4 regions of the Streptomyces sp. NPDC026500 genome follow, and region 1 is predicted to be linked to each of the others. Evidence: riboswitches for the same ligand, from Rfam matches in the RefSeq annotation. Region 1 holds a riboswitch; each other region holds the start of a gene.
The links. A riboswitch is a leader RNA that binds a small molecule or an ion and turns the genes downstream of it on or off. The one in region 1 is predicted to bind cyclic di-AMP.
Positions count from the first base shown of each region.

Region 1 (7,428 bases):
TCGGACCAGGCGGTGCGGCCCGCGGCGAGCAGCGGGTCGAGGGTCGGCTGAGCGAGCAGCCCGGCGTACGGGGAGCCGAGCGCCTGGGCCGCGGCGCCGGCGTCGAGCACGTGGTCGCCGAGCCGTACGCCGACGCGCCGCTCGGGGGTGGCGGCCGTTCCGGCCAGGGAGAACACGCCGTACGGCAGGTTGTGCGGGCCGAAGGGATCGCCCTCGGGGACATCGAAGGGGGGCATCGGTTGCTGCCTCGCTTTCGGATTCGTACTCGCCATGTGATCCATGCGTTCCACGCGTTTCATGTGGTCGGGGCACACGTTACGGGGGAGTGACCATGCTGTGGCAGTGCCTAAAGAGTTTGCAATGTCCGAATTGGTCTTGTCGGACGCGGCAATTCCGGCTTAGCGTCCTTTGGGGGACACGGACGGGGTGGGTCCGGTCCGTAGGGGGGACATGTGGGGGGACCCGTGGCCAGGAGCTCCAGGAGTGTGCCGGTCGACGTCGACCGGGAAGTTCCGGGCCTCATCGTGAAATTCGGCGACTACCCGCTGCACCACGGCGGTGTGGGCGCCATACGGAGTCTGGGCCGACTCGGCATTCCGATGTATGCGATCACGGAGGACCGTTACACACCGGCCGCGAGTTCGCGCTATCTGCGGCGCGCTTTCGTCTGGCCGACCACGGGGACGGAGGAACCGGAGCAGCTCGTCGAGGGGCTGCTGCGCATCGGCCGCCGCATAGACCGCCCCACCGTCCTCGTCCCGACGGACGAAGAGGCCGCCGTACTGATCGCCGAGCACCAGGAGGAACTGGCCGACCGCTTTCTCTTCCCGCGTGTGGACGCCAAGCTGCCACGTCGGCTGGCCAGCAAACAGGGGCTGCACGAACTGTGCGTGGAGCACGGCATCCCCAGCCCCGAGGCGGCCTTTCCGCAGTCGTACGACGACATCGAGGCGTTCGCCGAGAAGGCCCGCTTCCCCGTCGTCGCCAAGAACCGGGAGGCGTTCGTACGCCGCAGCCGGCCCGCGGTGAACGGCACGACGAGGATCGCGACCCGCGAGGGACTGCTCACCCTCGCCCGGGAGTGGGGTGCGCAGCCCGGCGTGATCCTCCAGGAGTACCTGCCGAGGGAGGAGGCGGAGGACTGGATCGTGCACGCGTACTTCGACGCGGACTCGGCGCCGCTCGCGATGTTCACGGGTGTGAAGGTCCGCTCCTGGCCGCCGCACGCGGGCATGACGGCGAACGCGTACGTCGTGGACAATCCGGAACTCGCGGACCTCGCCGCGCGTTTCATCAAACAGATCGGCTTCAGCGGAATCATCGACCTCGACCTGCGGTTCGACCGCCGCGACGGTCAGTACAAGCTTCTCGACTTCAACCCGCGCATGGGCGCGCAGTTCCGGCTCTTCGAGAACGAGTCGGGGATAGACGTCGTCCGTGCCATGCACTTAGACCTGACCGGGCGTGCCGTTCCCGAAGGGGAACAGCGGGCCGGTCACCGGTACATCGTGGAGAACATCGACCTTCCGGCCCTGCTTGCCTACCGGCGCAGCGGCTATACGACCCCGCACGCGCCGGACCGCGCGAGCGGTACGGAACTGGCCTGGCTCGCGGGTGACGACCTGCGGCCTTTCTTCACGATGCTGGCGCGCTTCGTGCGGCCGGGCGCGAAGCATCTGTATCAACTGTGGCGGACCAACCGCCGCGGCAGCAGCAGTTCCACCGCGAAGTAGGCGTAGTACGTCCTGGGGAGGGACTTCGTGATTCATCCGGTAGCAGTCATCGGTGCGGGGCCGTTCGGCCTGTCCACCGCCGCCCATCTGCGGGCGCGTGGTGTCCCGGTGCGGGTCTTCGGCGAGCCCATGGTCAGCTGGCGCGACCACATGCCTGAGGGAATGCTCCTCAAGTCGACTCCGGCCGCCTCCAGCATCGACGCTCCGCAGCAGGGGCACACGCTCGGCGACTACTGCGCCGCGGCGGGGATACCGCGCCTGGTCACGGACGAGGACATCATCCCGGTCGACACGTTCATCGGGTACGGGGAGTGGTTCCAGCAGAAGCTGGTGCCCGACCTGGAGCGCGTGCGGGTCGTGTCGATCGACCGGACGAGCGGCCGGGAGGGGGCGGACCGGTCCGCTGGGTTCGAAATCAAGCTGGACTCGGGGGAGTTGTTCACCGCACGGGCGGTCGTGGTGGCCACCGGACTGTCCGGGCTGGCTCATCTGCCTCCCGAGCTCGCGGGCGCGGCGGCCGACGGCCCCACACGGACCGGCCCGGTGTCGCACAGCTCGCAGCAGCACGACCTGAGCCGCTTCTCCGGCAAGGAGCTGATAGTCGTCGGCGCGGGGCAGTCCGCTCTGGAGACGGCGGCGCTCGCGGCGGAGGCAGGTGCGCAGGTGCTGGTGGTGTCCCGGGGCAAGGGCGCCGTCGACTTCGGCGCGCCCCCGTGGAAGCAGCCCAAAATGCGTCCCGAGTCGCCGTTCGGGCGCGCCTGGTCCCTGTGGGCGCTGAGCTACTACCCACAGCCCTACCGGTATCTGCCTGCTCAGGCCCGGCACTACCTGGTCCGCCGGGTGCTCGGTCCCCTCGGCGCCTGGTGGCTCCGTGACCGTTTCGAGGGCAAGGTCGCGGTCCGTGAGGTCCAGCGGATCGTCGGCGTCGCGGCGCCCGACGGCAGCCCCGTCCTGACGGTGCAGACCCATGGCGGGCGGGTGGACGAGCTCTCCGCCGATCACGTGATCGCCGCGACGGGCTACCGCGTCGACATCGCCGCGATGGACTTCCTCGGGCACGAGCTCCGCGCGGAGCTGGCGGTGAGCCGCGGTACTCCGAAGCTGGGTGCCGGGTACCGGTCCTCGGTTCCCGGGTTGTACTTCACGGGTCTGCCGGCGGCGGCCTCGTACGGGCCGGTGATGCGGTTCGTGTGCGGGACGGAGTTCGCCTCCCCGCGGCTGGCCGGGCATCTGGTGGCCGCGCACGGGGTGAGGTGAGGTACGGCCGACGGTGCGTGCGGCCGGGGGGCTGTGGCCGAGGCTCCGCGCTCGCGGGCCGGCCCCTCCGGCTGTCGGCTCCTCGGCCGCCGGCCCCTTGCACCCCGGCGCTTTGGCCACGCCCTCGCCCCGACGGGCTCGGAGTTGCCGCCGTCCGTTGGGGCTTGGAGCCTGCTGCCTTCGGCGCGTCGAGATCGAGGCCTGATTGCCAGGGCGGGCTCGGCCGGGGCGGGCCGTCCGGCTGCGGGGCCGGTCGGCCCAGTCGCCCCGGTCGTCAGGGCTCCTCCGTGAAGGAACTCCTTGGTCCTCGGCGCGCTCTCATGAACCGGCGCTCCGTTGCCAGGCCATGAAGTCCGCAATCGAATGGGGTGGGTTGGCGGCTTCGGTGGCCTCGATCTCCCACCCGGGGCTGTCCATGTCGAAGACGACGACGGGGAGGGCGCGGCCGAAGATCTCCGTGAGGAGGCCATCGGTGTGGAGGCGGCGGGCGAGGTCGATCACGGCGTCGTAGAAGTGGAGCCGGAGAAGGTCGGACTTGGCGTCCAGTTCGTCCTCCTCTTCCTCCGGCAGATCCATCGTGAGGAAGTCGTAGTCACCGTCGAACCAGATCCCCAGCCCCTTGACCTCCTCCACGTACAGCGGGCTTCCGGCAGGGTCTTCGGGGATGTTGCCCAGCATCTCGAAACCGTCCAGCAGCCACAGGGCGTAGTTCCAGCGGGCCTCGCCGGGGTCCTCCGGATAGGTCTCCAGCCCGTACTGGGTCTCGGTGTTGTAGCCGATGGCCACGTACGGGTGGCGCTCGTCGCCGTCGATCCGCCAGATCCGAAAGGAGAGGACGTAGATCTCGGACCGCAGAGGGTCCGGGAAGCGCCGGATGACGGCTTCGGCAGCGGTGCGCAGGTGTTGCCGGAACGGGGTCACCGTGCGCGATGGGCCAGGAAGCCACGCAGCGGGCTCAACAGGCATGTCTCTCCTCGGACTTGTCGGTGCTCGTCGCCGATGTCCGCCGCGGTGCGCGCCGTCACCGAGTCGGCCTGGCGCCGAGTCGGCCTGTGGCGGGGCGGTGTTGGGGTGTTGTGGTCGGTCGTGTGGGGGAAAGTCGGTGTGGGCGGAAGCGGACCTTGCGTGATCCGAAGCGGTCGCAACGCGCTTACCACCGTACGGTGAACGGCGTTGCTGACGGGATACCGGACGTCGTCCGGTTCACGCCGGGCCGATGAGTCGTTCGATCCGTATTCTTCGGATCATGGCCGCTCCGACTGCATATTCACTCATCGCCACTGACCTGGACGGAACGCTGCTGCGCGGCGACGACACTCTCTCCGACCGGTCCCGGGCCGCGTTGGCGAAGGTGACCCAGGCGGGTGCCCAGCATCTCGTGGTGACGGGCCGCCCCGCACCGCGCGTGCGACCGCTCCTCGATGAACTCGGCGGTGAGGGACTGGCGGTGTGCGGGCAGGGGGCGCAGCTGTACGACGCCGGGGCGGACCGCATGCTGTGGTCGGTGACCCTGGACAGGGAACTGGCGGAGACGGCACTCGGCAAGATCGAGGCGGAGGTCGGGCTGCTGTACGCGGCGGTCGACCAGGACGGCGTGGACGGTCTGACGCTCATCGAGCCGGGGTATGTGATGCCGCATCCGACCCTGCCGGCGGTGCGGGTGCCGCGTCGGGACGACCTCTGGACGGAGCCGATCAGCAAGGTGTTGCTCCGTCACCCGTCGCTGTCGGACGACGAGTTGGCGTCGGCGGCGCGGGGAGTGGTCGGTTCACTCGCGACGGTCACCATGTCCGGGCCCGGCACCGTCGAACTCCAGCCATGCGGGGTGACCAAGGCGACGGGACTCGCTCTCGCGGCCGCGCACCTCGGTCTCACCCCAGCCGCGACGCTCGCCTTCGGTGACATGCCCAACGACATCCCGATGTTCGACTGGGCCGCCCGCGGTGTGGCGATGGCCAACGCCCACCCGGAACTGAAGGCGGTGGCCGACGAGGTCACCCTGTCGAACGAGGACGACGGAATCGCGGTGGTCCTGGAGCGCCTCTTCGGCTTCTAGCAGTGGCAACGCACCCGCCGGCGGCACCGAGAAGGTGCCGCCGGCGGGTGAGGGTGAAGCCGAGGGTGCGATCAGTAGGCGCCGTTGACGTTGTCGATGGAGCCGTAGGTCTTGGCCGCGTAGTTGCAGGCCGCGGTGATGTTCGCGACCGGGTCGTAGATGTTCATCGACGTTCCGGCGACGTGGAAGGCCTGGAACGTGGGGTCGATGACCTGGAGCAGGCCCTTGGAGGGGATGCCCGCGGCGGCGTTGGAGTCCCAGTTGTTGATGGCGTTGGGGTTGCCGGAGGACTCGCGCATCACGTTGCGGTAGATGCCGTCGTAGCTGCCCGGTATGCCCGCCTTGGCCATGACGTCAAGGGACTGCTTGATCCAGCCGTCGAGGTTGTTGGCGTAGGTCTTGACGGAGGCCTGGGTGGCGGTGGCCACCTTGGACTTGGCGACAGCCGGGGTCGCCTTCGCCGTCGTGCGCACGACCGTCGACTTCAGCTTCTTCGTGCCCACGGTCAGCTTCAGACCCGGACGGATCAGGGCGGGGTTGTCGCCGATGACCGCGCGGTTCGCCGTGTACAGCTTCTTCCAGCCACCGCTCTCGGGGTGCTTCTGTGCCACCTTGGAGAGGGTGTCGCCCGCGACCACCTTGTAGGTGATGAGCTGCACGTTGGGGATGACCGCGGTGTGGGCGGCCTTCGTGAGCTGGGGGGCCTGCGCCGGGGTCGCGGCGTGGGCGCCGGTCGCGCTCACGAGCGGGAGGGCAAGGGCGATGCCGCCAGTTCCGGCGGCGATCATGCCCCGGGTGATGACGTTGGTCTTCGTGCGGCGGTGCTTGCCTCGTACGGGCATGACGACTGTCCTCTCCGACGCCTGCGAGGTGAGCTGTCGGGTTCGGGCGGGAGATGCCCGGCCGCGTTTTGGGCGCGGCTTCACCCCTAGCCGGTCCGGTGTGTCCGGATCGGCGGCTTACCTGTGGTTCCCCCGCTCCTGCCGTGCGTGGGTGGGTGGGTTTCCGGGCGGCGGCAGGATTCGGCGATCCGCCCGGGATCGACGAGAACGTATGCGAGAGCACATGTCCGGAACAAGACCAGATTTGGCTGCGAAGATCGCTTTCGCCTGGTTAGGGCACGGGGAAAAAGTCCGATTGCGCCGGAATTGGATCCTCAACTTGCCTTTGGCAAAGGGGTTGGTCGAGAGGTGGCGCGAGGTGGCGTACCGGCTCGCTGGTGACCCAATTCACGAGACCAAGGGTCATCAAGGCGGCATGCAAGGCAATTCGGGCATTGCGCTTGCGGCGGCAGGGGGGTGACAAGCCTCCGCAGGACGCCGAGCGGCCCCTCCCGCAGCGAGATTCGCGGCGCGGGACACGTAGGGGAGCGCGGCAGGTCCGGGGCCGGAGCGGGGGTAGGACGGCGGCCGAGCCGGGCGGACGCGGGGCCGAGCCCGGCGATTCGGAGCGGGCTGCAGCGAGCGCGGGCCGAGCCGGGTGGTCGCGGATCGCGTCTTGGTGAGCACAGGGCGAAGTGCGGTCCGTGGCACCGGTGTTCGGCGTCCGGGCGGCATGTCGGTGTCGGGACGCCGCGCGGACCGGCGCCGGGGCGCGCGGTGTGCGGGGGCCCGGCCGACAGGGCTTACGGGGGTGAACTCCCGCCCCCGTAAGCCCTGTCGGTCGGGCCCTTTCAGCCGGCTGTGCGCGGGATTCGCTTCTCCCAGGTTCGGTGGAAGACGACCTCGTCGCCGTCCTTGCAGACGACCTCGTCGGTCGTGATGAAGTCCCGTGCGTCGCAGGTGATGGCGGAGACCGTCTCGACGCGGGCGTCCCACGGCAGGTCCGGGCGGTGCAGCCGGATCGACCAGGTCGAGCGGGCGCGGGCGGACAGCGGGTCCGACTCGTCGATCGTGTACGTCTCCCGCGCGTCCTCCGTGCATTCGAGGCCGTCGGGGTACACGCGGGTGCCGCCGTGGCCCGGGTCCACCTCCAGGCGCCAGGTGCCCGCGGCCACGTCACGCAGGACCAGGCGTTCCGGGCGGGGCTCGTCCAGGGTCGCGGAGACGGTCACGCCGAGGGGTTCGGACTCCTCCGGTTCCCCGAAGGTGATCGAGGGGTCCGACTCCCTTGCCCGTACGGGGAGTTCCAGGGTGCTGCCGATCGGGTCCAGGGTGAAGCCCGCCTCCGAGCCAGGCTGGGGCCAGATCCACGGCCAGTACGCGGAGGAGACGCCCAGGCGGATGCGGTGGCCCGCCGGGAACGCGTAGCCGATGCCGTTCAGGTCGAACACCACGTTCTCCGTAGTACCCGGTTTCCACGGAACGGCCTGGTCGCGGCCTTGGCGCGCTGACAGGTTCAGGGCGCCCCGGGTGACGAGCGTGGACGCTCCGTCCGGGGCGA
Region 1 is NZ_JBVHQB010000016.1:171,026-178,453, forward strand. Features, by position in the region: gene fahA (fumarylacetoacetase) at 1-236, opposite strand, end outside; gene ACZ4N5_RS27585 (carboxylate--amine ligase) at 486-1,733, shown strand; gene ACZ4N5_RS27590 (FAD-dependent oxidoreductase) at 1,761-2,990, shown strand; gene ACZ4N5_RS27595 (hypothetical protein) at 3,309-3,956, opposite strand; gene ACZ4N5_RS27600 (HAD family hydrolase) at 4,237-5,046, shown strand; gene ACZ4N5_RS27605 (transglycosylase SLT domain-containing protein) at 5,118-5,888, opposite strand; cyclic di-AMP (ydaO/yuaA leader) riboswitch at 5,892-6,052, opposite strand; gene ACZ4N5_RS27610 (CocE/NonD family hydrolase) at 6,719-7,428, opposite strand, start outside.

Region 2 (7,428 bases), on a different contig from region 1:
TACTGCCTGGGCGCTCCGCTCGCCCGACTGGAGGGGCAGACCGCGCTCGGCACGCTCCTCAACCGCCTGCCCGACCTCCAACTCGCAGGAGAATCGGCCGATTTGCGCTGGCGCGGGGGGCTCATTATGCGTGGATTGCGCACGCTTCCTGTGGAGTTCACCCCGGTCAAATAGTCCCTGATCGGTTCATCGGCGACCCTTCGGAACCCCTTTCCGGGAAGTTCTCCCGAATACCGGAAAGGGCACCTTTCCGGCTACCGGAACGTGACGATCCATCAAATCTGTGATCTTCACGTGATCTGTACTGCATCGACTTGTGACAAGTGATCGAGTCCGGCTACGTTCACCCATCAACGCGGCGGCTCCGCTTCTTACTTCGCTGGAGCCGCGGTGGTCCCCCGCTGTCACGCGAAAGGTTTCCGCATGCTCTCCGGGAACGGCCGTCACCGTCGCCCTCGTCAAGCCCCTGCCCTCGTTGTCGCCGCGGGAGTGACCGGATCGGCCATCGTCATCCCGTTGCTCGCCGCGTCGGGTGCGAGCGCGGCCGACGGGACCACCTGGGACCGGGTGGCGCAGTGCGAGAGCGGTGGCGCGTGGAGCGCCGACCAGGGCAACGGGTACTACGGCGGGCTCCAGCTCGACCAGGAGGACTGGGAGGCGTACGGCGGTCTCGAGTACGCCCCGAGCGCCGACCAGGCCAGTCGCTCGCAGCAGATAGCCGTCGCCGAGAAGCTGCTCGACGACCAGGGTCTCGCGGCCTGGCCGACCTGCGGACCGCTCTCCGGTCTCAGCAAGGGCTCGGCCGAGGTCCAGGTCGACACGGGCGTGGCCGACGGTTCGTCGAGTGGCGGGAATGACGCCGGCTCACACGGCTCTTCCGGTTTGTCCACTTCGCCCAGTTCATCTTCTTTGTCGGATCTGATTGGTTCGACCGATTCGGGTGAATCCTCGGGTGCGACCCATGGCGCCGGGAAGCCCGACGCCTCGCCGAGCCCCAGCGCCTCGGCCCGAGCGACCGACAAGGGTGACGAGTCGGGCAAGTCCGGACAGAAGCACGCCTCTTCGAGTGCCTCCGACGCCGCGAGCGCCGGCACCGGGCGGCATCGTGGCGGAGACGCCGCGGAGAGCGCGACCGGCAGCCCTGCCGACAACGCCACGGGGCGGCACGCCTCGAGCGCCCCGAGCGACGCCGTCGACAACCCGTACGTCGTGGACGCCGGCACGAATCTCTGGAACGTCTCCGACGTCCTCGGCCTCGAAGGCGGATCGGGCGACCTGTCCGCCTCGTACGGCGCGGCGGCGACCGACGGTCCCGGCCTCGTCGTCCCCGGTCGGAGCATTGCCGGCACTGCTGAAACGGTGCAGAACTAGCGGGAGTTCACGTCATGGTTCGCTGTGGAATGTCCGGTTTGGTGCGAGTGAGACATGAGTCTCAGAAGCCCTGATCGTCTTTGATATTCCGCCGATCGACTGCTTACGGTCGTGACCGCTCGCCACAGCGGGCCCCGACGGTCACAACGCCGAATCCTGCCAGCGGCCGTACGGGAACAGTCGTCGCGTCATGCGCCGTAGGCAGGAGCGGGGGACCCAAGGTAGGCGCCGCGTCCGGGAGTTGAGAGACACCCGGAAACGGCTTGGGGTTAAGTCGCGTGTCGGACGTCCTGGAGACGGGGTCGACGACACGCGGCCGGGCAACTCAACCGGCCCGAACCCGACAGCTCACCTCGCAGGCGTCGGTGAGGGGATCACTCCATGCTGTTTTCCAGCAAGGGCAAGCACCGCCGCCCGAACAAGGCCACCCGCGTCGCCACGCTCGCCGGTGTCACCGGCGTCGCCATCGCCGCCCCGCTGATGGCTGTCGGCAACGCCTCCGCCGCCACCGCCTCCGAGTGGGACGCCGTCGCCCAGTGCGAGGCCGGCGGCAACTGGTCGATCAACACCGGCAACGGCTACTACGGCGGCCTGCAGTTCTCCGCCTCCACCTGGGCCGCGTACGGCGGCACCGCCTACGCCTCGACCGCCGACCAGGCCTCGAAGTCGCAGCAGATCACCATCGGCGAGAAGGTTCTCGCCGCCCAGGGCAAGGGTGCCTGGCCGACCTGTGGCACCGGCCTGTCGAGCGCCGCGTACAGCGGTGGCGCCTCGGCCCCGTCGACCTCCTCCGGCTCCTCCTCGTCGAGCGGCTCGCAGAGCGCCCCCACCACCCGTACGACGGAGCAGCCCGCCTCCCGTTCCGCGGAGCGCCCCGCCGCCCAGAAGACCGTCACCACCCCGACCGGCAAGAAGGTCAAGAAGGGTGACGGCGAGTACAAGGTCGTCAAGGGTGACACCCTCAGCTCGATCGCTGAGAAGAAGCACGTCAAGGGCGGCTGGCAGAAGCTGTTCAAGCTGAACAAGGACATCGTCGCCGACGCCGACTTCATCTACCCGGGCCAGCAGCTGCACCTCCGCTGAGCGCGGCCGCACGCCGGCCCGACGGGGTCGCCTTCGGCGGAGGGTGACCGTGGTCCCGGCCGTGCGCAGCATCGCCCCAGCTGAATGACAGCTCCCTCATCGGCCGGGCCTCCACCTCGGAGGCCTGGTGAGGGCCCCGTCCCCACGGGCTCCCCGCTCCGGTGCGTGTTCCCCCGCACGCGCCGGAGCGGGGTTTTTCATTTCTTTTTTTGTTCCGTTCAGGAACAATATGTACTCTCACTTCTGCTCAAGGGGTGGTCGATCGGCTGGCCGATCCCCCTGGGCCGGATAGGCTCATCCCGCAGGGCTGCCAAGCCCCGCATACCCGCGTCACATCCCAGAAGGAGATGCTCGTGCCGTCCATCGACGTCGTCGTAGCCCGGGAAATCCTGGACTCCCGAGGCAACCCCACGGTCGAGGTCGAGGTCGGCCTCGACGACGGCAGCACGGGTCGTGCCGCCGTTCCGTCCGGCGCCTCCACCGGAGCGTTCGAGGCCATCGAGCTTCGTGACGGCGACCCCAACCGCTACCAGGGCAAGGGCGTCGAGAAGGCCGTCCTCGCCGTCATCGAGCAGATCGGCCCGGAGCTCGTCGGTTACGACGCCACCGAGCAGCGCCTGATCGACCAGGCGATGTTCGACCTGGACGCCACCGACAACAAGGGCTCGCTCGGCGCCAACGCCATCCTCGGCGTCTCGCTCGCCGTCGCGCACGCCGCTTCCGAGGCGTCCGACCTGCCGCTCTTCCGCTACCTGGGCGGCCCGAACGCGCACCTGCTGCCCGTTCCGATGATGAACATCCTGAACGGCGGGTCGCACGCCGACTCGAACGTGGACATCCAGGAGTTCATGATCGCCCCCATCGGCGCGGAGTCCTTCTCCGAGGCCCTGCGCTGGGGCACCGAGGTCTACCACACCCTCAAGTCCGTCCTGAAGTCCAAGGGCCTGTCCACCGGCCTCGGCGACGAGGGCGGCTTCGCCCCGAACCTGGACTCCAACCGCGCCGCGCTCGACCTCATCCTCGAAGCCATCAAGCAGGCCGGTTACGTCCCCGGCGAGCAGGTCGCGCTCGCCCTCGACGTCGCCGCGTCCGAGTTCTACAAGGACGGCAAGTACGAGTTCGAGGGCAAGTCCCGCTCGGCCGCCGAGATGACCGAGTACTACGAGGAGCTCGTGGCGGCCTACCCGCTCGTCTCCATCGAGGACCCGCTCTTCGAGGACGACTGGGCCGGCTGGAAGGTCCTCACCGACCGCCTCGGCGACAAGGTCCAGATCGTCGGCGACGACCTGTTCGTCACCAATCCGGAGCGCCTGGCCCGCGGCATCGAGGAGGGCACCGCCAACGCCCTGCTGGTCAAGGTCAACCAGATCGGTTCGCTGACCGAGACCCTGGACGCCGTCGAGATGGCCCAGCGCAGCGGCTACAAGTGCATGATGTCCCACCGCTCCGGCGAGACCGAGGACGTCACCATCGCCGACCTGGCCGTCGCCACCAACTGCGGCCAGATCAAGACCGGCGCCCCGGCCCGCTCCGAGCGCGTCGCCAAGTACAACCAGCTGCTGCGCATCGAGGAGATCCTCGACGACGCCGCGGTGTACGCCGGCCGCTCGGCGTTCCCCCGCTTCAAGGACTGACCCCGCAAGGCTCAGGAAGCGTCGTCCGTACGTCCCCGCACCCGGTCCCGTACCGTGTGCGGGGACGTACGCGCGTGACGGGCCCCATCGACGGGCCGGCAACTGGGGAGGCGGGACTCATGGCCGTGAAGGACCGGGACCGGTTCTCCACCTCGACCAGGCTGAAGCTGCTCGGCGAGCAGACGGCGGCCCGGGTCTACCGCTCCCAGACCAAACGGCAGGCGCGCCGCTCCCGGCTGACCGGCCGGGCCGCGCTGCTCGCCCTGGTCCTGTGCTCCCTGATCGTCGCCCTCGCGTACCCGATGCGGCAGTACGTCTCCCAGCGCGCCCAGGTCGCCGACCTGGAGCGGCAGCGGGAGCAGGCCCGGCAACGGGTCGAGCAGCTGCGCGACCTCAAGGCGCGCTGGCAGGACGACGCGTACGCGAAGCAGCAGATCCGGCAGCGACTGCACTATGTGATGCCGGGCGAGACCGGCTACGTCGTGATCGACCCGGACGCGGCGAAGCAGGCCCGCGCCGAACAGGGCACCGCCGACCGCCCCTGGTACACCAATGTCTGGGACGGCGTGGACAAGTCCGACGCCGCCGACCAGTGACGACCCATGAACTGACCAGAAAGACACGTGACTCACGGCATGGAAACGCCACCCCCCACCACCCCGCGCACCGAGCCCACCGACGCCGACGTCGAGGCCTTCAAGCAGCAGCTCGGCCGGCCGCCGCGCGGGCTGCGCGCGATCGTGCACCGCTGCCCCTGCGGTCAGCCGGACGTGGTGGAGACGGCGCCCCGCCTCCCCGACGGGACGCCGTTCCCGACCACGTACTACCTGACGTGCCCGCGGGCCGCGTCCGCGATCGGGACGCTGGAGGCCAACGGGGTCATGAAGGAGATGACCGACCGGCTGGCCACCGACCCCGAACTGGCCGCGGCCTACCGCGCCGCGCACGAGGACTACATCGCGCGCCGTGACGCCATCGAGGTCCTGGCGGGCTTCCCGAGCGCGGGCGGCATGCCGGACCGGGTGAAGTGCCTGCACGTCCTGGTCGCCCACTCGCTGGCCGCCGGACCGGGCGTCAACCCGCTCGGCGACGAGGCCATCGCGATGCTGCCCCAGTGGTGGCGCAAGGGCGCCTGCGTGACGCTCCCCGCGGAGGACGGCTCCACGGGGCCCGCCAAGGACGCCGGTGACACGGCCGACGAGGGTGACTCCGCGCAGGACGCCGCGCCCGGAGAGGGCCAGTGACCCGGGTCGCGGCCGTCGACTGCGGTACGAACTCCATCCGGCTCCTGGTGGCCGACGCCGACCCGCGGACGGGCGAACTCGCCGACCTGGACCGGCGGATGACCATCGTCCGGCTGGGCCAGGGCGTCGACCGCACCGGCCGGCTCGCCCCCGAGGCGCTGGAGCGGACCTTCGCCGCCTGCCACGAGTACGCGGCGGCCATAAAGGAGCACGGTGCCGAGCGGCTCCGCTTCGTCGCCACCTCGGCCTCCCGGGACGCCGAGAACCGGGACGAGTTCGTGCGCGGGGTGCTGGACATCCTCGGCGTCGAGCCGGAGGTCATCACCGGGGACCAGGAGGCGGAGTTCTCCTTCACCGGCGCGACCAAGGAACTGGCCGGGCGCGACGACCTCGCCACGCCCTACCTGGTCGTGGACATCGGCGGCGGCTCGACCGAGTTCGTCGTCGGCGCCGACCACGTGCGCGCGGCACGCTCCGTGGACATCGGCTGCGTGCGGATGACGGAACGTCACCTCGTGCACGACGGTGCCGTGACCGACCCGCCCACCGCCGAGCAGGTCGCGGCCATGCGTGCCGACATCGAGGCCGCCCTCGACCTCGCCGAGGAGACGGTCCCGCTGCGCGAGGCGCGCACCCTGGTGGGGCTGGCCGGCTCGGTCACCACGGTCGCCGCGATCGCGCTGGAACTCGACGAGTACGACTCCGCGAGGATCCACCACTCGCGGATCTCCCTCGCCCGCGTCCGCGAGATCACGGAGTGGCTGCTGCGCTCAACGCACGCCGAGCGCGCGGCGATCCCCTCGATGCACCCGGGCAGGGTGGACGTCATCGGGGCGGGCGCCCTCGTCCTGCTCTCGATCATGGAGCGGACCGGGGCGGCGGAGGTCGTGGTCAGCGAGCACGACATCCTCGACGGCATCGCCTTCAAGGTGGCGGAAGACGCCGAAGCGGGCGGGCGGGACGACTGACGTGCGGTGACGCGTCGAGACGCGTCGAGAGCGGACGTGGGGCGGCCCCGGTACCTCTTCCCGAGGGACCGGGGCCGTCGTCGTTGCACGGGCCGAACGGAGCCCTGGACACGATGTCCGGAGGTGTCGCGAGGGCGTGGTTCAGGTCTCGTTTGCTACTGATCGGTAGCCTCGGCTGAGCGTGTCGGATAACGTATGAGCGTGCCCGAGGGGGTCACGGAACCCCTTAGGTGAGGCCCCGTCGAGAAACTTCGTGAAGTTCTTCACAAGGAAAAAAGCCCTGCTGGGCGAGGAAGAGGCCAGTTGGGCCCTTTCGTAGGGCTCAGGCGGTCGGGCAGCATGCTCCAAGGAGCGTTGCGACCGTGTTTCCGAGTGGTGAAACAGGGGTGCGGTCCGCTGGGCCGAATGGCTTGGAGTGCAGCTCACGCGGTGTTGACAACGGTACGAACCGTACGGTGGTTTACCCCGGCTGCCATGACCTCGATCACGTGGGCGGCGGAGTGTAGCAGAGCCCCCGCCCAAGCTTGTGAAGGGGCGCACGAGCGACCCCCCTGGAGCGGGTGGATACTCGATGGCATGAGCACCACGGAGCGTCCCAGGATCCTCGTAGTAGGCGGTGGGTACGTAGGCCTGTACGCAGCTCGGCGCATCCTCAAGCAGATGCGCTACGGAGAGGCGACCGTCACGGTCGTCGATCCCCGGTCGTACATGACCTACCAGCCCTTCCTCCCCGAAGCCGCCGCCGGCAGCATCTCCCCGCGGCACGTCGTCGTCCCGCTGCGACGTGTACTTCCCAAGGCGGAGGTCCTCACCGGCCGGGTCACCACCATCGACCAGGACCGCAAGGTCGCCACCGTTGCCCCCCTCGTGGGCGAGGCGTACGAGCTGCCTTTCGACTACCTCGTCATCGCGATGGGCGCGGTCTCCCGCACCTTCCCGATCCCCGGCCTCGCCGAACAGGGCATCGGTATGAAGGGCATCGAGGAGGCCATCGGCCTGCGCAACCACGTCCTCGAGCAGCTCGACAAGGCCGACTCCACCACGGACGAGGACGTCCGCCGCAAGGCGCTGACCTTCGTCTTCGTGGGTGGCGGCTTCGCCGGCGCCGAGACCATCGGTGAAGTCGAG
Region 2 is NZ_JBVHQB010000018.1:100,162-107,589, reverse strand. Features, by position in the region: gene ACZ4N5_RS29345 (cytochrome P450 family protein) at 1-174, shown strand, start outside; gene ACZ4N5_RS29340 (transglycosylase family protein) at 490-1,371, shown strand; cyclic di-AMP (ydaO/yuaA leader) riboswitch at 1,555-1,748, shown strand; gene ACZ4N5_RS29335 (transglycosylase family protein) at 1,753-2,454, shown strand; gene eno (phosphopyruvate hydratase) at 2,802-4,088, shown strand; gene ACZ4N5_RS29325 (FtsB family cell division protein) at 4,208-4,684, shown strand; gene ACZ4N5_RS29320 (DUF501 domain-containing protein) at 4,724-5,332, shown strand; gene ACZ4N5_RS29315 (Ppx/GppA phosphatase family protein) at 5,329-6,300, shown strand; gene ACZ4N5_RS29310 (NAD(P)/FAD-dependent oxidoreductase) at 6,877-7,428, shown strand, end outside.
Region 2: it holds a riboswitch for cyclic di-AMP, as region 1 does, so the genes downstream of both, ACZ4N5_RS29335 (transglycosylase family protein) here and ACZ4N5_RS27605 (transglycosylase SLT domain-containing protein) in region 1, are expected to answer to the same signal.

Region 3 (7,428 bases), on a different contig from region 1:
GCGCCGCCCGCCCTGAACGGCACGCTGATCCGCGTGGACCTGGATCCGGACCAGATGTACGCGGGCCTCCCCGCGGACATCGCCGTCGTCGGCGACGCGCGGCTCGCCCTGACAGCCCTGCTCGCCGCCGTCGAGACGCCGGGCTGTGTGCGCCGTCACGCGCTCGGGGCGGACGCGGACCCCGTCCGGCGTGCCGAAGCCCTGCGGGCCGCGCGCAACGCCGAGACCGCCGGGCGCGACGCCCGCTGGATCCCGTACCTGCGGGCCCTCCGTTCCGTCCTAGCCGACGACGCCGTGATCACCTCGGACAGCGCCCAGTGCTGCTACTACGGAGCGCTCCCCCACCTCCCGCTGGGCCCCGGGGGCCGCTATCTTCACCCGACCGGCTTCGGCACGCTCGGCTACGCGCTGCCCGCGGCGATCGGTGCCAAGGCGGCATTCCCCGACCGCCAGGTGGTGGCGCTCAGCGGGGACGGCGGCCTCCAGTTCACGGTGCAGGAACTGGCGACCGCGGCACAGCTCGGTCTCCCGCTGCCCGTCGTGGTGTTCGACAACGGCGGTTACGGGGAGATCCGCGACGAGATGGCCGCCCGGGGCGACACCCCCACGGCCGTCGACCTCGCTCCGGTCGACCTGCCCGCCCTGGCCCGCGCCTACGGAGGACAGGGCACGCACGCGTACAGCCCGGACGAGCTGACCGCCGCGCTCACCAAGGCACTGCGCACCCCCGGCCCCACCTTGATCGCCATCCCCGAGGAGACCCGATGACCGCCCCCCTGATGACGCTCACCTGGACGGACCATGTCACCGGCCGCCCGGGCTACCTCGTCGTCGACCGGCTCGTGCGCGGCGTCTCCAGCGGTGGTCTGCGGATGCGGCCCGGCTGCACGCTGGAGGAGGTCGCCGGGCTCGCCCGTGGCATGACCATGAAGGAGGCCCTGCACTACAACCCCGAGGGCCGTTACATCCCGCTGGGCGGCGCCAAGGGCGGTATCGACTGCGATCCCCAGGACCCGGCGGCGTACGGCCTGCTGGTGCGTTATCTGCGCGCCATGCGCCCCTACATCGAGGCCTTCTGGACCACCGGCGAGGATCTCGGGCTCAGCCAGGACCTGCTCGACCGGGCCGCCGAGGAGGCCGGGCTCGTCTCGTCCATCCAGGCCGTGTACCCGTTGCTCGACGACGAGACGGCGGCCCGGAAACGGCTCGCGGACGCCTTCGCGGTCGAGGTGGACGGCATCGGCCTCGACGAACTGGTCGGCGGCTGCGGCGTCGCCGAATCGGTGCTCGCCGCCCTGGACCGGGCCGGGGTGGAGTACGCGGGAACGCGCGTCGCCGTGCAGGGACTCGGCACCATGGGCGGGGCCACGGCGCGCTTCCTCGTGCGCGCGGGGCTCAAGGTCGTGGCCGTCGCCGACGTCAAGGGAACCATCGCGAACCCGGACGGCCTCGACATCGAGGCACTGCTCGGGGCACGGGACGCGTACGGGACGGTCGACCGCGCGGTGCTGCGCCACGCCGACCGTGAACTCCCCGGTGACGCCTGGCTGTCCGCCGACGTCGAGGTGCTGGTGCCCGCCGCGGTCTCGTACGCGATCGACACGGCGAACCAGCGAGGGATCAGGGCCCGTTGGATCGTCGAGGCGGCCAACATGCCCGTCCTGGCGGACGCGGAGCTGCTGCTCGCCGCGCGCGGGGTCACCGTCCTGCCGGACGTCGTGGTCAACTCCGGCACGAACGCCTGGTGGTGGTGGACCCTGTTCGGCGACATCGGCGCCGACGCGGACGAGGCCTTCGCCCACACCCGGCGCTCCATGCGCGCCCTGATCGACCGGACCCTCGCGCGCGCGGAGGCCGACGGCACGACGCCGCGGGCCGCCGCCCACGCCATCGTCACCGACCGGCTGCCGGTCATCGCGGAGCGGTTCGGGTGGTACCGGTGAGGGACCGGAGCCGCTGACCGCCCGCCACCGCGAACTCGCCGGGTCGGTGCCGGGCCGCCGCTCGGCCACGCGGTGCGTCCGCCCCGATGACGGCGATTCCCTGGCGGGAATTGAGGCGCGGGCCGGGTCGAAGCAGAGTCGGTGTCGTCAGAGGAACCCGCGCGGAAGCGCGCACCGACCCGCACGAGGAGCAGCATGTCCGCCATCGACGCGCAGGACCTGATCGAGCGCTACATCGGCGTCTGGAACGAACCCGACCCCGAGATCCGTCGCAAGACCGTGCACGAGCTGTGGGCGGAGGACGGTGTCCATCTCCTGCGCCCGCCGCAGGAGATGCACGACAGGGCCGTGTCCCTCGGCTTCGGCACCGCTGTACTGGAGGCAAGGGGCCACGACGAGCTGCACGCGCGCGTGACGCGTGCCTACGAGGAGTTCGTGGCTCCTGGGACGTACGGCTTCCGGATCCAGGAGTCCGCCCGCCGGCTGAACGACGTGATCACGTTCCGCTGGGAGTCCTTCCACATCGGGGACGGACAGATCTCGGGCGGCGGGCTGGAGTTCCTCGTCCTGGACGAGGACGGTCGCATCAAGGCCGACTATCAGTTCGTCGACTGACGGCGACCGACGGCCGACGGGAGCCGATGGGAGCCGGTCGGCCCCGTAGGCCGAACAGGTGTCGGCCGGGCGGCCCGGCCGTCTCTCGCCGGGGCGCGCAGGGCGCGGCGCCGAGGGAGGCGTCAACTCCTGTCGGGCCCGTCCTCAAAGGGCTGTGTAGGGTTGCCGCGTGGCGAGAGTGCGGTTGAGCGTGGCGGAGCGGCGTGAGGAGTTGCTGCGGGCCGCCGTCGAACAGATCGAGGCGCGGGGCGTGGCGGCGGTACGGATCGCCGACGTGGCCTCGTCCCTCGGCGTGAGCAACGCGCTGGTGCTGTACCACTTCTCGACCAAGGAGAAGCTGGTCGCCGCCGCGTTCACGTACGCGGCCGAGGACGATCTCGCCCATCTGCGCAAGCTGCTCGGCCGCCGTACGACGGCACTGCGACGCCTTCGGGCCGCCGTGCGCTGGTACGCCCCGACGGGGCAGGCGAAGGGCTGGCGCCTGTGGATCGAGGGCTGGGCGGTCGCCCTGCGCGAGCCCGCGCTGCGCGAGGTCACCCGCGATCTCGACAGGCAGTGGAAGGCCGCGATGACCGAGGTGATCGCGGAGGGCGTGGCCGCGGGCGAGTTCCGGTGCCCGGACCCCACGACGGCGGCCCTCAGGCTGACGGCGCTGCTGGACGGACTGGCCGTCCAGATGACGGCGTACTCGGGAGCCGTGTCACGGGCGCGGACCCAGGAGTGGGCCGACGAGGCCCTCGCCCGTGAACTGGGCCTTGAGCGCGAGGCGTTGATGGCGGCAGTGCGCTAGGGCCCGTCTGAACCGTTCCCGCCGGGCCCGCGGCGCCCGGCACCGCACCCCGCCGCGTTGTCGGGCACGCCTCGCGAGCGCGGACGCGGAGGGGGTCTGCGGAAGGGTGAGGGCGAGCAGCGTCACGGCGAGCACGGCGGAGGCCCGGAGGGAAACGGCGCGCGCTGCGGACGAATGCCGGGGCCTCGATCGAGCGACAAACGTGCGCGCGGACCTGCCGCCCGCAGACGGCGTACGGCGCGAACCGGCGGGCGCGGTGGAAGGCTGACGGACGGGCATACGGGGGCTCCCTGGAGATCCTTCGGGACCCGCCCCACGGGACTCGGGGCGGTTCGCGGCCGTCCCGGCAGCGTCGGCCGTGCTCCGCCCCGCGCCACTCCCGCGCTGTCACCTCACCGGTCGAGCCCGGACCGCCCCGGACGCGGCACGGATCCCGGCCGGTCGCGCCGGCCCGGACCCGCGCTGCCCGTGACGCCGCGACCGGAGTGGGCCGTGGTGCCTTGACCGGGCTGGTCCCGTGGCCACGTGACCAGGGTGGCCCGTGATCCCGGGAACCCATGATCCCGTGGCCGCGTGACCGGAGCGGTCCCGTCTCAGGCCACCGACTCGATGCGCAGCTTGATGTCGTCCGGTGACAGGGTCCCCTTGGCCGCCACGTGATCGCCCGAGGACTCCCCGCGCAGCCGCCGTCCGATCCACGGGACCAGATATTCGCGGGCCCACTGGATGTTGTCGCGGCGCATTTCGAGCGTGCCGCGCGGCGGAAGGGGCGGCCAGGGCTGGTCCGGGTCGGCGGGCACATCGAGACCGAGTACCTGTCCGGCACGGAGCGCCACCCGGGTGTGCCCCTCGGGCGACAGGTGCAGCCGGTCTCCGTCCCAGGCGCGGCGGTCCTGGATCGTCTTCAGGGACCAGAGGTCGAGGACGGGACAGCCGTAGCGGTCCGCGACGGCCCGCACATGTCCGTTGTAGGTGGCGATCTTGCCGCGCAGATGCTTGAGCACGGGGACGCCGCGGGTGTCGAAGCCGGTCGTCACCATGACGGTGCCGACGGCGGAGGTGAGGTCGACGATCGCACGCTCGAAGCGCTCCGCGACCTCGTCGGGGTCGGTGCCGGGGCGGATGATGTCGTTGCCGCCCGCGCAGAACGAGACCAGGTCCGGGCCGAGTTCCTTGGCCCTCTGGAGCTGGGACTCGACGATCTGGTCGAGCAGTTTGCCGCGCACCGCGAGATTGGTGTAGTTGAAATCGCCCTCGGGTCGCCGGTCGGCGAGAAGTACCGCGAACCGGTCGGCCCAACCGACGAACGCCCCGTCGGGCCCAGGGTCGCCGACGCCCTCGGTGAAGCTGTCCCCCACCGCCACGTACGACCCGATCACTGATCTGTTGTCACTCTTCGAATCGTCTGCCACATCGACCCATGATTCACCTTCGGATGTGAGCTACGCGACCGTAGGGAAGGGTTGACGGACGGTGAGATAAGCCACTCGCCAAGCATTGGTCAACTCTGGAATAGGGCTCGGATCAAGGGTGTTGAAGCAGCGATCACCCCCATGCCGTGGAAATGGCGGGGAATCGCTCGGCGGGAGTCACATGCCTCGCTCAACCACGGTCACGTGCCCGGTGGCGGGAACCACCGAAGGCCGGACCCCGGGGATCATGGGGTCCGGCCTTCGGAGGCAGTCCTGCCGTCAGGAGCAGGGCAAGCGTCTGGAGCTCAGGGGAGGCGTCAGCCGACGGCGACACCGTGCGAGCGCAGGTACGCGACCGGGTCGACGTCGGAGCCGTAGTCCGGCGTGGTGCGGATCTCGAAGTGCAGGTGCGGTCCGGTGACGTTGCCGGTCGCGCCGGAGAGGCCGAGCTGCTGCCCCTCGGTCACGGTCTGTCCCGCCGAGACGGACAGGGACGACATGTGGGCGTACTGGGAGTACTTGCCGTCGGCGTGCTGGATGACGACCTGGTTGCCGTAGGCGCCGCCCCAACCCGCGGAGACGACGGTGCCCGCGGCGATGGACTTGATCGTGGTGCCGGTCGGGACCACGAAGTCCACGCCCGTGTGGTAGCCGCTGGACCACATGCTGCCCGCCACCTTGTAGCCGGTGCCGACGGTGCCGCCCTCGACAGGCAGGGTGTAGCCGGAACTGCTGCTGGTGGAAGCGCCGTTGGAGGCAGCGGTGCCGGTGGCCGGGGTCGCGTGGCCGGTCTTCGCCGCCGAGGTCGTCGTCCGGGTGGCCGAGTGGGCGCCGGCGAAGGCGGCCTTCTTGCCGAGCGACAGCTTCAGACCGGGGTGGATCAGCGACGGGTCGCTGCCGATGGCGGAGCGGTTGTCGGAGTAGATCTTCTTCCAGCCGCCGGTGACGTTCTGCTCGTCGGCGATCTTCGAGAGATAGTCGCCGGACCTCACCGCGTACGTCTTCGTCTTCGTCGTGGCGGACTTCTTGACGACGGGAGCGGTGGTCGCGGCCTTCTCGACGTGCTGCGTGACGGCCGTGGCCGGGGTCGCGGCGTGGGCGCCCGTGGCACCCAACAGAGGCAGCGCGAGCGCCGCGCCACCGGTTCCGGCCACGGCTATCGAGCGGGTGAAACGAAAGGACTTGGGACGGCGGTGCTTACCCTTCGCGGGCATGACGATTTCCTCTCCGGCGCCTGCGGGGTGAGCTGTCGGGTGCGGGCTGGAGATGCCCGGCCGCGCTGCTGCGCGGCTTTACCCCTAGCCTGTTCCGGAGACCGGATCAGGCACGGAACCTGTGGGTCCCCCGCTCCTGCCGTGTACGGGTGAGTGTGCGGATTCCGGGCGGCGGCAGGATTGGGCGTCCGTCCGGATTGAGGCAGAACGTAAGCGAGATGAGAGCGCGTCGACAACTATGTGCCTTATCTGCGCGCTCACCTTTCTTGATCCATGCGGGAATTGCCGTCACACTCTGTGGAATGACGATCTTTCGGACCGCTCAACTCGCCCGGAAATGCGTGCGGGTTGAGAAATGAGGACGGCAACGCATCGTCACGAATATGACGCTCCTCACGCGACTCGGCCCAGGGTGCTTTATTCCAGGGCCAGTTGGAATGAAGGCACCAATTCGGACAGAACCGCCAGATGCGACTTCGGCGGACAACCATCACATCAGGACCTCTGAGCCGGTAAGCGCACAAAACGGCATGCAGTAATGCCGCATCTCGGCATAATTCGCCCCGCCAGGACCGTGCGGTCGGAGGGTCGGCCGACCTCTCGTTAAATTCGAACATGCGTGCCCGTGGAGCAACGTCACCAAGGGTGTCCCGCCGTGTCCCGCCTGGGAGGTGACGCCTGTGGACAACTCATTGCCTCAGGAACCCATGTCGTATCGTCGAGAGCGCGAGCCGGACACAACTGCCGACGAGCGACGCCGAGTCCAGCCCGGCGACGCCGGCGGCCGAATGAGAGGAGCCCCCCGTGACGCAGCAGGTCCCGTCGACCGAGCCCGATCTCGGCGGAGTGCGCAACTTCCGCGACGTGGGTGGCCTACCCACCGCGGACGGCCGGCGAGTGCGTGACGGGCACCTGTTCCGCAGCGGCCACCTCGCCCACGCCACGGAGGAGGACGCCACGTTCCTCGCCTCCCTGGGACTCCACACGATCTTCGACTTCCGCAATGCCGCGGACCAGAAGCTGGAGGGCCCGGACGTCGAACTGCCGGGCGTACGGAACGTGAATCTTCCGCTGAGCGACCCGGCGGACGGCAGCGAGTTCTGGAAGATGGTCCGCGACGGCGATCTCGACCAGCTGCGCGCGATCCTCGGCGACGGCAAGGCCGCGAACCGGATGATCCGCTCCTACCGCACGATCATCAAGGAGCGCACGGCCGAGCACTCCCAGGTGCTGCACGCGCTGGCCGAGGACAGCGTGCCCGCGCTGATGCACTGCGCGGCCGGCAAGGACCGCGCCGGGCTGTCCATCGCCGTCACCCTCCTCGCCCTCGGCGTCGAGCGGGACGCGATCGTGGCCGACTACCTGGAGTCGAACGCCACGCACCGCCGCTACCGGGTGCACCGCAACAACACCTCGGCCTCCGCGTACTCCCCCGAGGTGATGGAACTGCTCAG
Region 3 is NZ_JBVHQB010000022.1:118,680-126,107, reverse strand. Features, by position in the region: gene ACZ4N5_RS32885 (5-guanidino-2-oxopentanoate decarboxylase) at 1-768, shown strand, start outside; gene ACZ4N5_RS32880 (Glu/Leu/Phe/Val dehydrogenase dimerization domain-containing protein) at 765-1,943, shown strand; gene ACZ4N5_RS32875 (hypothetical protein) at 2,139-2,558, shown strand; gene ACZ4N5_RS32870 (TetR/AcrR family transcriptional regulator) at 2,728-3,348, shown strand; gene ACZ4N5_RS32865 (SGNH/GDSL hydrolase family protein) at 3,942-4,727, opposite strand; gene ACZ4N5_RS32860 (M23 family metallopeptidase) at 5,078-5,974, opposite strand; cyclic di-AMP (ydaO/yuaA leader) riboswitch at 5,977-6,136, opposite strand; gene ACZ4N5_RS32855 (tyrosine-protein phosphatase) at 6,779-7,428, shown strand, end outside.
Region 3: it holds a riboswitch for cyclic di-AMP, as region 1 does, so the genes downstream of both, ACZ4N5_RS32860 (M23 family metallopeptidase) here and ACZ4N5_RS27605 (transglycosylase SLT domain-containing protein) in region 1, are expected to answer to the same signal.

Region 4 (7,428 bases), on a different contig from region 1:
CGACTTCCTGATCAAGGAGGGCCCGCGGACGGTGCACGTACTGAACGCGCCGTCCCCCGCGGCCACGGCCTCCCTGCCGATCGGCCGGGAGGTCGCCCGCCGTGCCCTGGCAGCCCTGGCAGCGGCCTGAGCGACCACCCGCCACCACGCCGGACCACCCCTTGCCCCCGGCGCCACGACGGACCGCCCGACGGAACGACGGGGCAGCACCCCGCACCACGCCGGACCACCCCCACCGTGGGCGCCCGTAAAATCGACCCCACTGTGTCTGACTTCCTCGACTCCACCGAAGAGACCCGGCCCGCCTCCACCGAGGACGGCTCGCCGCGTCACCACCGCGCCAAGGGCGAGCCCCGCTTCCCCGACGGTCCACAGGCCGATCCCGCCGGCTCGCACTTCGAGCGGCGCATCCGGAGTTTCCAGCCGCGGCGGAGCCGGGTGACGACCGGACAGGCGGACGCGTTGCAGCGGCTGTGGCCCAAATGGGGCCTGGACATCGACGGACAGCGGACGCTCGACCTGGCGGAACTGTTCGGGACGGACGGCCCCGTCGTGCTGGAGATCGGCTTCGGCATGGGAGAGGCCACCGCGCAGATGGCGGCCGAGGACCAGGAGACCGGAATCCTCGCCGTGGACGTGCACACCCCGGGTCAGGGCAACCTGCTCAACCTCGCCGAGCGGAGCGGCCTGACCAACGTCCGGGTCGCGAACGGCGACGCGATCATCCTGCTCCGCGAGATGCTCCCGCCCGCGTCCCTGAACGGCCTGCGCGTCTACTTCCCCGACCCCTGGCCCAAGAAGCGGCACCACAAGCGGCGGCTGATCCAGCCGGAGTTCCTGGATCTCGCGGCGACCCGTCTCAAGCCGGGCGCGCTCGTGCACTGCGCGACGGACTGGGAGCCGTACGCCGAACAGATGCTCGAAGTGCTGAGCGCGCACCCCGACTTCGAGAACACGCGGCCGGACGGCGGTTTCGCGCCCCGTCCGGAGTTCCGGCCCCTCACCCGTTTCGAGGGCCAGGGACTGGACAAGGGTCATGTGGTGAACGACCTCCTGTTCCGGCGCGTACAGCATCGAGACCAGCACACCCAGGGCGACTGACCCGCACACCCCCCTCCGGCGACTCACGGGAATTCCCGTGGACTCCGGTTACCCTCGCGGGCCACGCCCTCCCTCGTTAGGGTCAATGCCGTGGCCATCCATCCTCCGTACCCGACACAGCCCGGCGGCCCCGCCGGACCTGCGCCGATACATCCGCACTGGTGGCAGCGCAGATGGGTCCGGTACGGAGCGCTGATCACCCTGCTCTCGATGTCGGGTCTGGTGATCCTCGCCCTCGTCCGCGAACAGACCGGAACCGAGGGCTTCCTGGTCGGCCTCGGACTGGCCGTGTTCCCCGTGCCGCTGCTCATAGCCGCCTTCCGGTGGCTGGACCGGGTCGAACCGGGCCCCTGGCGCAACCTGCTCTTCTCCTTCGCCTGGGGCGCCTGCGCGGCCGCGCTCATCGCGATCGTCGCCAACAGTTTCGCGACCCGGTGGATAGCGATGGCGACCGCGGATCCGTCCAGCGCCGACACGCTCGGCGCCACCGTCATAGCGCCCGTGGTCGAGGAGTCGGCGAAGGCCGCGGCCGTCCTGCTGGTCTTCCTCTTCCGCAGACGGGACTTCACCGGGATCGTCGACGGTGTCGTCATCGCCGGGATCACCGCCACCGGCTTCGCGTTCACCGAGAACATCCTCTACCTCGGCACCGCCTTCGGCTCCGACCAGCTCAGCGGGGAGAGCGGGCTCACCTCCGTCACCGCCGCGACCTTCTTCGTCCGCGTGGTGATGTCGCCCTTCGCGCATCCGCTGTTCACCGTGCTGACCGGCATCGGGTTCGGCGTCGCGGCGCTGTCCGCCGAGCGCCAGCATGTACGCCGTGTGCTGCTCCCCCTCGCCGGACTGCTGCTCGCGATGGGCATGCACGCGATCTGGAACAGCTCGTCGGACTTCGGCGAGTTCGGGTTCTTCGGGGTGTACGCCGCGTTCATGGTGCCCGCGTTCGGGCTGCTGACCTGGCTGGTCGTCTGGACCCGGCAGCGCGAGCTGCACACCGTGCGCACGGAGCTGCCCGCGTACACCGTCGCCGGGTGGCTGGGCGCGACCGAGCCGTGGGCCCTCGGCTCGATGCGGGCACGGCGGCTCGCCCGCGAGTACGCCGGTCACCACTTCGGGAAGACCGCGGCACGCTCGGTGGCGGAGTACGAGGCGTACGCGACCTCGCTCGCGTTCCTGCGCCACCGGGGCCGCCGGGGCCGAGCCGGCGCCGATTTCGTCGTACGGGAGCGCGAGTTGCTCGACGAGCTGTGGCGCCGCCGGGAGATCGCCCGCCCGGCCCTCGCCTACGCGGCCCGCGCGACGACACCGCTGCCCGCGCCACCGCCCTGGCCGGCCCATGGATACGGGTACGCCGCCCCGCCCGCGCAGCCCTACGGACCACCGGCACAGGCGTCGGCGCCGGCTCCGTATCCCGCGTACAACCCGTACCGCACATAGGCGCGGAACAGCCCTGGCACGCCCGGAATCCGTCACCCCGGGAACACGACGCTCCCGGCACGCGGCACAACCGGTCGACACCGGCGGTGCCGCGCCGACGCTCGGCCCCTGCTTACGCCGAGGCCTTCGACAACAGCGTCAGTTCCTCGTCCGTCAGCACCAGGTCCGCGACCCCCAGCAGCGCCGGAAGCTGCTCCACCGTGCGCGCGGAGGCGATCGGCGCGGCGACCGTCGGCTGTGCGGCCAGCCAGGCGAGGGCGACCGTCGGCACCGCGACGCCGTGGGCCCCGGCGATCTCGTCGAGGGCGGCGAGGACCCGCGGCCCGCGTTCCGTGCCGAGGTGCTTGGCCGCGCCCGCCGCCCGGGGCGAGTCGACGGTCGTTCCCGGGCGGTACTTGCCGGTGAGGAAACCGGCGGCGAGTCCGAAGTAGGGGACGGCGGCCAGACCGGCCCGGGAGGCGACGTCCCGCAGGGCGCCCTCGTAGGTGTCGCGCGAGACCAGGTTGTACTGCGGCTGGAGCGCGACGTAGCGCGCGAGGCCCTCGCGGTCGGAGAACTCCAGGGACTCCCGGAGCCGCTCCGGCGAGATGTTGGAGGCGGCGATGTGCCGCACCTTGCCGGCCCTCACCAGTTCGTCGAGGGCGCCGATGATCTCGTCGACCGGCACCTCCGGCTTGTCGAAGTGCGTGTAGTAGAGGTCGATGTGGTCGGTGCCCAGACGGCGCAGCGACGCGTCGGCCGCGGCCTTGATGTTGGCACCGGACAGCCCGGGGTACGCGGGGTGCTGGCTGACCTTGGTGGCGACCACGATCTCCGCACGGTTGCCGCGGGTCTTCAGCCACTTGCCGATGATGGTCTCGGACTCGCCGCCCTCGTTGCCCTCGACCCACGCCGAGTAGGAGTCGGCGGTGTCGAGGAAGTTGCCGCCGGCGGCCGCGTAGGCGTCGAGCACGGCGAAGGACCGGGTCTCGTCGGCCGTCCAGCCGAAGACGTTGCCGCCGAGGGAGAGCGGGAAGACCTCGAGGTCGGACGAACCGAGCTTGCGAAGAGAAGTCATGTACGACGTCAACACCCGTGCCGGATGCATGTATTCCGCGCTCACTCCGGACGGGCCGGTGCGCGCAGGCGTCCGTATCCGCCTGACCGGCGGTCCTGACGTCGGGGGGGATGACGTCAGGGCCGCCGGAGATCGGGGAGGACATGCGTACGGCACGCGTCAGGGGTCACACCCGCCCGCGTCGGACGCCGTACGGCTCGTACGGCTCAGGAGCCCGTACGGATCAGGGGTTGAGGCCCTTGCTCTGGAGCCACGCCATCGGGTCGATGCCGGTGGCGGCGCCGCCGGGGTGCACTTCGAGGTGCAGGTGCGGCCCGGTGACGTTGCCCGTCGCGCCCACGCGTCCGATGACATCACCCGTGGCGACCTTCTGGCCCACGCTGACGCTGATCGACGACTGGTGGCAGAACCACAGCTCCGTACCGTCGTCGAGGGTGAGGATCGTGCGGTAGCCGTACGAACCCGCCCAGCCGGCCTCGGTGATGGTGCCGCTGTGGATCGCCTTGATGAGCGTGCCGGTGGGCGCCGCGAAGTCGAGGCCGGTGTGGTAGCCGGAGGACCACATGGAGCCGGCCTCGCCGAAGCGCGAGGTCAGGGTGTACGAGGAGGTCGGCAGCGAGTAGCTCTTGGCGAGCTCGGCGAGTCGCTCGGTCTCGGCCTTCGCCTTGGCCTCCTCCTCCGCCTTCTGCTTCGCGGCGGCGGCCTTGGCCTCCGCGTCGTCCTGTTGCTTGGCGGCGAGCGCGACGGCCTTCTTCGCGGCGGCGGCCTGGGCTGCCTGCTGCGTGGCGGTGTCGGCCTGGTTCTGCTGCGACTGGGCCTGCTGCATGATGCGGGAGCGCAGCGCCTCACCCGCGTCCGTGGCACCCTGCGCCGCGTCGGCGCTGGTCAGACCGGCATTGGTGAGCGGAGTCGTGGAGCCCTTGGGGGCGCTGGATCCACCGTCCGATATCAGGGCCTTGGCGGACTGGGTGACCGACGACAGGTCGGGCAGCGAGATCGAGACGGGCGGCTTGCCCGGCGCGGCGCTGGCGATGCCACCCGCGCCGACGGCGGCTATGACGCCTACGCCGAGAACCGTGGAGCTGCGGGCGAGTCCTCCGCCGCGCTGCTTGCCCGTGCGGTGCCGGCCGCGGACGGGAAGAACGGAATCCTCGGTGGGGTTCCACTCCTCCCAGGGGCCCTCGTCCTTGCCGTAGCCGAAGGTATGTGTGTCATTCGGCGCGAACGAGGTCGGCTGAGCGGGCCGGTCGGATGCCACGTGGGCGCACTCCTTTGCTTCCTTGCCGCCTACCGGGTTAGCTGACGGGTTCGGAGCAGGAAGGTCTCCTACGCGCGTATAGCCACCGTGTTCCCACGGCGGAATACGCTCGATTCACCCCAAGTTGATGGTTCCCCGGTTCCCTTGCGGGATTCGGCACGTGCGCACGGAGCCACCTCTTGTGACGGCTGTAACGACCGCGCTGCGTTATCGAACGTTAATAGACTCAGGCACCGAATTCCAAGCTGTTCGGGCTGATCATTAACGGCTTTTGGCCTGGACTTTGAGGTCATGAGCGGTGAAAAACGGGCGAGTTGACCCTATCCCGTCGACACGGATTCCCTTGACGGTATGTCAGATGTTATGCGGAGGGGAACGGTCCGATCACCGTTCGTGACCATGCCTGAAATGGCCGTACGTGTGGCACGCGAAGGACCTCCCGAGCTCTGCGGAGATCCCCTCAGCGAGCACCCGTCAAAAGCGCCGGACGGCGAGCAGCGCCATGTCGTCCGTCAAAGCGCCGCCCGTATGCCGGCGGACCGCCTCGGAGAGGGCGGTCAACAGCGCGTCGGGGCCGGGAAAGACCCGTCCGGCCAGCCACGCGGCCGGATCGTAGAACGTCCCGCGTGAATCGCGGGCCTCGGACAGCCCGTCCGTGTGCAGGAGCAGCATCGCCCCGCGCGCAAAGCGGCTCTGTACCGCCCGGTCGGGCCAGGTTCCCAGCTCGCTCATCCCGAGCGGCAGCGCGAAGGGCTCGGCGCCGAGCGTGACGAGCGTGCCGTCGGGATGCAGGAGCAGGGGCGGCGGATGGCCGCGGTTGACGATGCGGACGACGTCCTCGTCGCGCGGGATCTCCGCGAGGACGGCGGTGGTGAACTCCTCGAACGCGTCAGGGCTCTCGTGCAGGGTGCCCGGGCGCGTCAGCGCCCGCTCCAGGCGCCGTGCGACCGCCTCCAGTGTCGGCTCCTGCTCGGCCGCCTCCCGGAACGCGCCGACCACCACGGCGACGGCGGCCACCGCGGTCATCCCCTTCCCCCGTACGTCCCCGACGACCAGCCGCACGCCGTACGGGGAGTCCTGCACCGCGTACAGGTCACCGCCGATGAACGCGTCCTCCTGAGCCGCCTCGTAGCGGGCCGCGACATCGAGGCCGTCGATCCGCTCCGCGGGCTCGGGCAGCACGGCGCGCTGCGCGAACTCGGCGATCTCCCGGACGGAGGCGAGCCGTTCGTCACCGCGCCGGACGACGATGTTGAGGAGGACGGCGAGAATGGCGGCCGTCGCCACGGTGACCGTCTCGGTGACCGCGTCGACCTGAAGGACGATGCCGAGCAGAGAGTGGACCAGGAACACCGCGCCGACGGCGCCGACGCCGGCGAGGACGGTGCCACGCAGCGAGTAGAGGGGCGCGGCGACCAGGGGTGCGGCCGTGAAGAGGGGGGCCGCGGTGTAGTCACCCGGGGTGAAGTAGTCGTAGAAGATCCCGGCGACGACGAGCAGCGCGGGCAGGGTCCGGACGAAGGCGCGCGCGAAGGAGATCCTGCGGGAACCCGCTGCCGCCGGAGCGGGCAACGGGGCGTTCCTGGGCCCGCGGCCGCCGGACGACGGCCCGTCGGCCCGGTCATGGAGTTCTCCGGTCCGCTGCTCACCTCCTGGCTGCCCCACCCGTCCAGAAGACCCGGAGCTCCGACGGCGGGCGACCGGTGTGGCCCGACCGGGGGATGCCGCCGACTGCCGGAGGGAACCTCCCGGGAGAAGGGGCTGAGAGAAGGACCCAGCAGAAAGGGCCGGGTGGGAGGACGATCCCGGGAGAGAACCGGCCCCGGGACAAACACCAAGGGCCGGAACTCGTGAATCCGAGTTCCGGCCCTTGGCCTTGAGTAGCGGGGACAGGATTTGAACCTGCGACCTCTGGGTTATGAGCCCAGCGAGCTACCGAGCTGCTCCACCCCGCGTCGTTAGGACCAGTGTACGCCATCCGCGGGACCCGAAGCACACACGTTCAGACGCACCCCTTCGGCGGCGTCGGCGGGCATTCGCCGACGCCGTTGCGCACGACACCCGGGGCCGAGCGAGGCCTAGTCGGGCAGATGTCCGTTGGGCGCCTTGGCCCGGTCCGCGTACTCGGGGAGGACGACGACGTCGGCACCCGCGGCGGCGAGGAGCCCGTTCCCGTCGGCGTCCGTGACGAAGGTGTCGGGCTCGCGCCAGGCGGTGACGACCCGGCGCACCCCGGCGTCGAGGATGAGCCGGGCGCACGGCGCGGGCCGGGAGGCGCGGTGGGCGCACGGTTCCAGGCTGCTGTAGACGGTGGCGGCGGCCAGTCGCGGATCGGCGGGGCCGATCTTGGCGAGGGCGGCCTCCTCGGCGTGCACGACGGGGTCGTCGCCCTCGCGGGAGTGGCCCCGGGCCAGCTCGGTCCCGTCGGCCGCGACCACCACGGCGCCGACGCTGAACGCGGTCTTCGAGGGCGGGCACAGCGCCGCCAGCTCGCAGGCGAGCTCCAGCCAGCGCCGGTCCGCCGCGGACGCGAGGGGGCCGGTGCCGGGCGCGGTGGGGACGTACCGGATGAGCA
Region 4 is NZ_JBVHQB010000001.1:20,672-28,099, forward strand. Features, by position in the region: gene lhgO (L-2-hydroxyglutarate oxidase) at 1-130, shown strand, start outside; gene trmB (tRNA (guanosine(46)-N7)-methyltransferase TrmB) at 265-1,101, shown strand; gene ACZ4N5_RS00070 (PrsW family intramembrane metalloprotease) at 1,192-2,538, shown strand; gene ACZ4N5_RS00075 (aldo/keto reductase) at 2,651-3,595, opposite strand; gene ACZ4N5_RS00080 (M23 family metallopeptidase) at 3,819-4,853, opposite strand; cyclic di-AMP (ydaO/yuaA leader) riboswitch at 4,866-5,022, opposite strand; gene ACZ4N5_RS00085 (PP2C family protein-serine/threonine phosphatase) at 5,328-6,425, opposite strand; tRNA gene ACZ4N5_RS00090 (tRNA-Met) at 6,735-6,808, opposite strand; gene ACZ4N5_RS00095 (dihydrofolate reductase family protein) at 6,932-7,428, opposite strand, start outside.
Region 4: it holds a riboswitch for cyclic di-AMP, as region 1 does, so the genes downstream of both, ACZ4N5_RS00080 (M23 family metallopeptidase) here and ACZ4N5_RS27605 (transglycosylase SLT domain-containing protein) in region 1, are expected to answer to the same signal.